2 linked regions of the Thermotoga maritima MSB8 genome follow. The protein of the gene in region 2 interacts with the protein of the main gene of each other region in a pairwise test. Links are inferred from orthologs where the notes say so. Each region holds a gene or a part of one and is shown on either strand. Other genes may lie near its edges. The genes, in order: TM_RS07725 and def.

Evidence for each region.
Region 1: the proteins of def (region 2) and TM_RS07725 interact in binary tests that used the Escherichia coli proteins (3 or more experiments, as listed by UniProt). The link is inferred for Thermotoga maritima MSB8 from one-to-one orthologs.

The regions. Positions count from the first base shown.
Region 1 is NC_000853.1:1,516,997-1,519,899, forward strand. The notes cover bases 1-2,855. They hold TM_RS07725 (aspartate-semialdehyde dehydrogenase), read right to left. Parts: upstream 1,990-2,855; coding sequence 1,012-1,989; downstream 1-1,011. Other genes in these bases: dapA (4-hydroxy-tetrahydrodipicolinate synthase), read right to left, coding at 1-312; dapF (diaminopimelate epimerase), read right to left, coding at 297-1,007.
Region 2 is NC_000853.1:1,647,471-1,650,998, forward strand. Bases 304-3,302 are described here. They hold def (peptide deformylase), read right to left. Parts: upstream 2,051-3,302; coding sequence 1,556-2,050; downstream 304-1,555. Other genes in these bases: TM_RS08445 (hypothetical protein), read right to left, coding at 304-566; TM_RS08450 (M23 family metallopeptidase), read right to left, coding at 571-1,542; surE (5'/3'-nucleotidase SurE), read right to left, coding at 2,050-2,793; ecfA1 (energy-coupling factor ABC transporter ATP-binding protein EcfA1), read right to left, coding at 2,753-3,302. Also shown: metK (methionine adenosyltransferase), read right to left, coding at 1-166; more of TM_RS08445, read right to left, coding at 240-303; more of ecfA1, read right to left, coding at 3,303-3,528; TM_RS08470 (class I SAM-dependent methyltransferase), read right to left, coding at 3,513-3,528. UniProt on the Escherichia coli protein: Removes the formyl group from the N-terminal Met of newly synthesized proteins. Requires at least a dipeptide for an efficient rate of reaction. N-terminal L-methionine is a prerequisite for activity but the enzyme has broad specificity at other positions.

The sequences.
Region 1 (2,903 bases), 130 kb from region 2 along the record:
CGGGGTGACCACAAGAACTCCGTTCGCTCCGAGTTTTTCCGCCTGCTTGACGAGTTTCAGCGTTTTTTCGGTGGAATTCGTTCCCGCTCCCACGATCACAGGGATTTTCCCATCGACGATCTCGAGAGTTCTGGAAACGAGCTTTTCTCTCTCGTCTTCGTTGACGGTTGGTGATTCACCTGTCGTTCCAAGGACGATCAACGCGTTGACGCCGTTTTCGAGCTGATACCTGACAAGCCTCTCGTAAGACTCAAGATCAAGCTCACCATTTTTGAATGGTGTAACGATAGCAGTTCCTACTCCTCTGAACATCTTTTCACATCCCCCCTGAGAAAGATTTCTCCGTTTTCTTCTTTCAGAAAGAGTGTGCCTCCTGGAACCTGGATCTTCACCTCTTTTGCCCCTGTTTTATCTCGATACACGACGAAAACAGACGTAACACCCGTTCCACAGGCTTTTGTTTCCCTTTCCACTCCTCTTTCGTATGTTCTCACCTTGAGGCGGTCGGGAAGTACCTCGTAGAAATCCACGTTCGCGCCTGTTTTGTACCTGAGATCTCTTCCGAGTTTTTCCACATCCAGTTCGTCGATTCCTTTCACTTCCATAACGAAATGAGGAACGCCCACAACGACGAAATATCCTTCGTAACCATCCACCTTCATCTCTTTCTTTTCTGAAACACCCGGCATCCTCACCCAGATACTGTCGTCAACGATCACCTTTATTTCTCCAGCCCTAGAGAGAAAAGTGAATTCTTTTTCTTTGATCCAGCCCCTGTCTATGAGGTACTGAGAAAAGGCCCTTGCGCCGTTCCCACAGAAGGCCGCCATACTCCCATCGCGGTTGTAGTAGTCCATGAAGTATTTCCCATCGACCAGCTCCACGAATATGACTCCATCCAGATCGCCCACGTTTTCCCTGACAAAATCTGGTTTTTTCTCTTCGGGTATCCTCTTTTGCGTGTTGTCAACTATGAGGAAGGTGTTCCCATTGGCCGAATAGCACACACTATCACACCTTTCCGTTCATCTCAGCGTGCTTCAGGAGAATTCTGACGGCGTTGGTCGCAGCCCCTACACGGATGTTGTCCGCCACGTTCCAGAAAAGAATGGATCTTTCATCGGTCGCTCTGAGTCGGCAAACATAAGTTTCGTTCTTTCCTGCGACATCCACCGGTGTTATGAGATCGTCCGTCACCACCACGTCTTCTCCAGAAGCTATGACTTCTCTCACCTTTTCGAGAGACTCGTAGGGTTTCTTGAGCCTCACCATGATCGCTTCAGAGTGTCCGTACAGAACGGGCACCCTCACCGTTGTTGGATACACCCTTATCGAGTAGTCGTTCAGAATTTTTCTTGTTTCATTCACCATCTTCATCTCTTCCTGAGAGAAAAGATTTTCCTGGATATCACCTATGAGAGGAATGACGTTTCTGTGAATGGGTTTTGGGAAGACTTTCATCACGTTTTCTCCTCTTTCTTGAGCAAGGAGTTCTTCTATCCCCTTATGACCAGCGCCGGAGACGGACTGATACGTCGACACAAAGATCTCTTCTATTCCGTAAACTTCGTGAAGTTTGTAGATGGAAAGGATCATCTGAATCGTTGAACAGTTCGGATTTGCTATTATTCCTGTGTATCCCTTGAGAAGGTAAGCGTTCACCTCCGGAACCACAAGGGGTATTTCCTTCTCCATTCTGAAAGCAGAAGAGTTATCTATCACGGTCACTCCGTTTTCGGCTGCGATAGGAGCGAACTTTCTGGAAACACTGGCACCCGCGGAAAACAGGAAGTAGTCACACTTCCATTTCATCGATTCTTCCGTGAGAAGCTCGACCTTGAATTTCTCACCTTTGAATTCAATTTCTTTACCCACAGATCTTTCCGAAGCGAAGAGCCTGAGCTCCGTGACGGGAACGTTGAATTCTTCGAGTACTTTTACCATCGTTCTTCCAACTTCTCCCGTGGCACCAACAACTCCTACTTTCACCTTCATCCCTCCTTGAATTAATAAAAAAAGCGTCTCTTCGCTCCCCGAAGAGACGCCAAATCAGGTCTGAAATCTTTTTCTGATTCCAGACCCGATCGGCTCTCCACGGAGAGACCTCCGTGACAGTGGTATGGGTATTCCCCATACCCCCAGGCATGCAGAGCGGGAGGAACTCTGCACCCTTCGGCGCCCTCGCCTTTCAGCCGTCCCCGATTCCTCCCCTGATGGGACAGCCTACTCATCTCGGGCGCGCCTCCGTCGGGTCAATGACTATTTTAGCTTAATTGTATCAGTATTTCAAACCGAAGACAATTAAGGAAAGGTTAACTTTGAAGTGACAATCGATAAGGGGTTTGAAGTTAGACAAAAATTTATTTATCAAAATTGATTATGTTTTATTCATACAAACCAGGTTAGTTCCAATCATTCACAAAGTAGGTATTGTGTGTACCGGGCATTGGAAGGTTGATTCAGAGTATGCAATTACCGGTAACGAAGAATTTCATGCGGGTTTGTGGTACCGGAAGCTATGCGTTAAAAAGGGAATAATGGATGATATGAAGAGACAATATGAAGAGAATTTGTGGTAATCAACGACGTGTAAGTGCTTTGAATTCGAGAAATTAGTAGTTAACTTCTAACACATTGAGGAATGCCTTCTTTCATCTATTTGTGAAACATGGAACCAATCGATTTTTACCAGAAACACCCCAAAATGCCCTGACGTAGGTTGATATAATTTATCTTCTGTTTTTTGCTTGTGTTCTTTTCTTGTTTGACTATGCAATTATTCCATTTTTCCAAACAGTACTTGAAGGTGCTCTCTTGTGTGTTAGAATGGTTTATGGAAAGGGAGGATATGGAAGGTCAAAAAACATCTTGCTTTCAGAGTGTGTTTGTGGTATAATTTCTTT
Region 2 (3,528 bases):
CCTCTCCCGCGATGATGACAAGCCCTGTTGTTACGAGTGTTTCAACGGCAACCCTGCTCCTTGGATCCTGCTCGAGCATGGCGTCGAGTATGGCGTCGGAAATCTGGTCGGCGATTTTGTCCGGATGCCCTTCTGTTACGCTCTCGCTGGTGAAAAGTCTTCTCATCTCCCATCCTCCTTTCGCTGATCTTATAACAGCCTTGATAGTTTATCACAATCTTTCTTAAAAAAAGGTTACATCATTGTTTTTGCGATTCTTCAAATTCTTCTCGGGTTATAAAAGTTCCACCCTCCAGAGAAACAGACACCGGTTTATAAGAAGACGTGAAGGTCGCAACAAGATGTATCTTGTTGGGACATTTTGAACCCACATAGAGCTTGTCTATCTTGTAAGGAACGCCCGGGTTATCGTAATCCACGATGAAATCGTACCCCGTTCTCAGATGACTTCTGAAGACTTCCCCACACCTGTCACATTTTATGTAAACTACAAGGGATCCCTTTTCCCTGTAAAACGGGTTTTTGTTCAGGTCTTTCTTTTTCTTTCCAAAAAACAGAAAGAGCATGATTTCACCTCCGCTGCAGGTAGAAAGAAAATTCCTTCTTCATGCCCCAGATATCTTCAATAACGACTGTGTATTTGGCAAAATCTGGGGCTTTTCCCAATTCGGGAAATTTGTTCACCTTTATCATCGAAGAAAACGTTTCGGGGAACAATTTGTACCAGAGCTCAAACCTGTACGCGGCCGAAACGGACTTCCTATCGTACACTCCCCAGACGTTTGTGAACTCGGACCAGGGAATCTGATCGAAAGAGATCTGATAGATCTCTTCACCTTCCAAAAGGAGTGAGATCTTCTTGAGTCCTAACGTGTTGTTGAACCCTTTCGAATAGGCTTTGATCGCAAGATCCGGGAAATTTCCACTGAACGGGTACGTCCTCCCCTCGACGAAATCGTACACACTGTCTCCTATCTTTATTTTTTCCAGAACAATATCCTCATCCACGGGTTTTGGAAGGTTCAAGAAAGTCGAAGGGTCGTAGGAAACTTCCTCGTTCCTGTCTCTTATCTCGAAGTGTGCGTGGGGAATGGGTGCCTCTCCTGTGGTTCCTGAGTATCCGACGACTTCACCTTTTTCGAACCAGATCTCTTTCTCAGGGAAGTTCACGACGATCCTCACATTCCCGAACTCTTGTTTCAAAGAACTCGCTACCGTTTCCAGTTTTTTCGAGAATCTGCTCAGATGGGCGTAGAGCGTTCTGTATCCATTCTCGTGTTCCAGAACCACTGTGTAGCCGTATATATCGTCCTCGTCTATTTCGATTCTGACGAGCCAGCCTCTCTCGGAGGCGTATATGGGAACTCCTTCTTTCAATCCCGTAGAAAAGTCGATTCCCATGTGAAAATGAGGTCCTCTGTTTCCACTCCCTCTGTACTCACCGAAAGTTGCCGAAACCCTTGGAGAATCAACGGGTGCGGAGAACGAAAACACAACCGCGGAGAACACCATCAAGGAAATCAAAAGCAACCACCTTTTCACGTCTCTTCCCTCCTCATCTCTTAACGGTTCTTGCTATGTCCATGAGTTTCTTTCTGAGCAAAAGGCGCTTTGCTGGACTGATTCGATCGATGATCAAAACTCCGTTCAGATGATCGAACTCGTGCTGAAAAACCCTTGCAGCGTAACCTTCCAGTTCTTCTTCCACGTATTCTCCCCTTGTGTTCTGGTATTTGACCTTTATTCTTTTGCTCCTTTCTATCTCGACGAAGATCTCGGGAAAGCTGAGGCACCCCTCTTCTGCTACTTCAGTTTCTGGATCGATTTCAAGAATCTCCGGATTTATCACGGCAACCGGACCATTTCCAACGTCCATGACGAAGAACCTCTGAGATATTCCAACCTGCGGTGCCGCGAGTCCCACACCGTCGTAGTGATACATCGTCTCTATCATTCTTTCTATGGTCTTTTTCAGGTTCTCGTCGAACTTTGTAACGGGTTTTGCCCTCTTTCTCAAGACGGGATCTCCAAAGACTCTTATTCTGTACATCAGTCGTACACCTCCCTTAACTTCTTCAGACACTGTTCGTTCGTGAGAAAGGGATGTATCGGAGTGATGGAGACGTACCCTTCTCTAACCGCCTTGTAGTCAACATCGTCTCTATCGTCGTCTTCGATGACCTCTCCCATCATCCAGTAGTACTTCTCCCCAAAGGGTGAGACTCTCTCTTCGAAGTAATCGTTCCACCTTCTTCTGCTCTGCCTTGTGAATCTCCATCCCTTTATCTCACCAGCAGGCACGTTTATGTTCAGCATGGTGAAAGGATCGAGGAGTGAGAAGTCGAATTCTTTCAGAAAGTCGATCAAAAAACGTGCCGCTCCTTCGAAATCGGGACTCTCGTAGTTAGCACTCGATATGGCAATCGAAGGAATGTTCATCATGGCACCTTCCATCGCACCCGAGACCGTCCCAGAGTGGAGAATATCCATGCCCATGTTGGGCCCCCTGTTCACACCACTCACGATGAGATCGACCCTTTTATCCATGACCACGTTGTAGGCGAGTTTCACACAGTCCGCGGGCGTTCCTGTAGTGGAGTACGCAACCACCCTCTCTGAGATGAAAACCTTCTTCATCCAGAGCGGAACGTGTATGGTGATGCTGTGACCAGTTGCGCTCCTCTCTTTATCGGGAGCCACCACGAACACCTCGTGTTCCTCGGAAAGAAGCTCTGCGAGGACGATGATCCCCTTAGACTGTATCCCGTCGTCGTTGGTTACCAGAATTCTCATACCGATCCTCCCACAGGTTTATCTTCCCACATTTCTTCCAGAGTTTCCACTTGAAAGGAATCTCCACATCGTCGAACTCTCTCTCCACGAATTCCTCCCAGCTTCCACAGAAATCGATTGTACCATTCGAGATGTGGAGTATGAAGTCCATATCATCCAGATACTCCAGCTCGTGTGTTACCAGTATTATTCCCTTTCCTTCATTCTTGAGGCTCTCGAGCACCTGAAATATCTCCCTCTGAGAGGGAGGGTCCAGCATGGAAACCGGTTCATCTAAAGCGAGAAAGCGTGTATCCCGAGCGAGCATCGAGGCAATCGCAAGCCTCTGTTTCTGGCCTCCTGAAAGGTTCAGCGGGTCTTCCTTTTCGAGACCGGAGAGTCCCACCAGTTCCAGGACCTTCTTTATTCTCTTTCTCATTTCGCTCTCGTCGAGCCCCATTATCTCCAGCGAAAAGGCCACGTCCTCCTCCACGGTGGCACCTATGATCTGTGAAGACGGATTCTGGAAGACGTAGCCCACGTTCTTTCTCAAAAGAAACGGATCCGCTGGTGAACCGTCCAGGAAAATCTCTCCCTCGGCTTCCAGGAGTCCTGCGAGGATCTTCAAAAGGGTGGTCTTCCCGGAGCCGTTTTTTCCCACCACAACGTAGATCTTCCCCGTTTCGAACTCGGCGTTCACGTCCTTCAAAACGTAGTCTCCGTTGTATCTGAAGGAAACGCTATTCAGCGTTATCT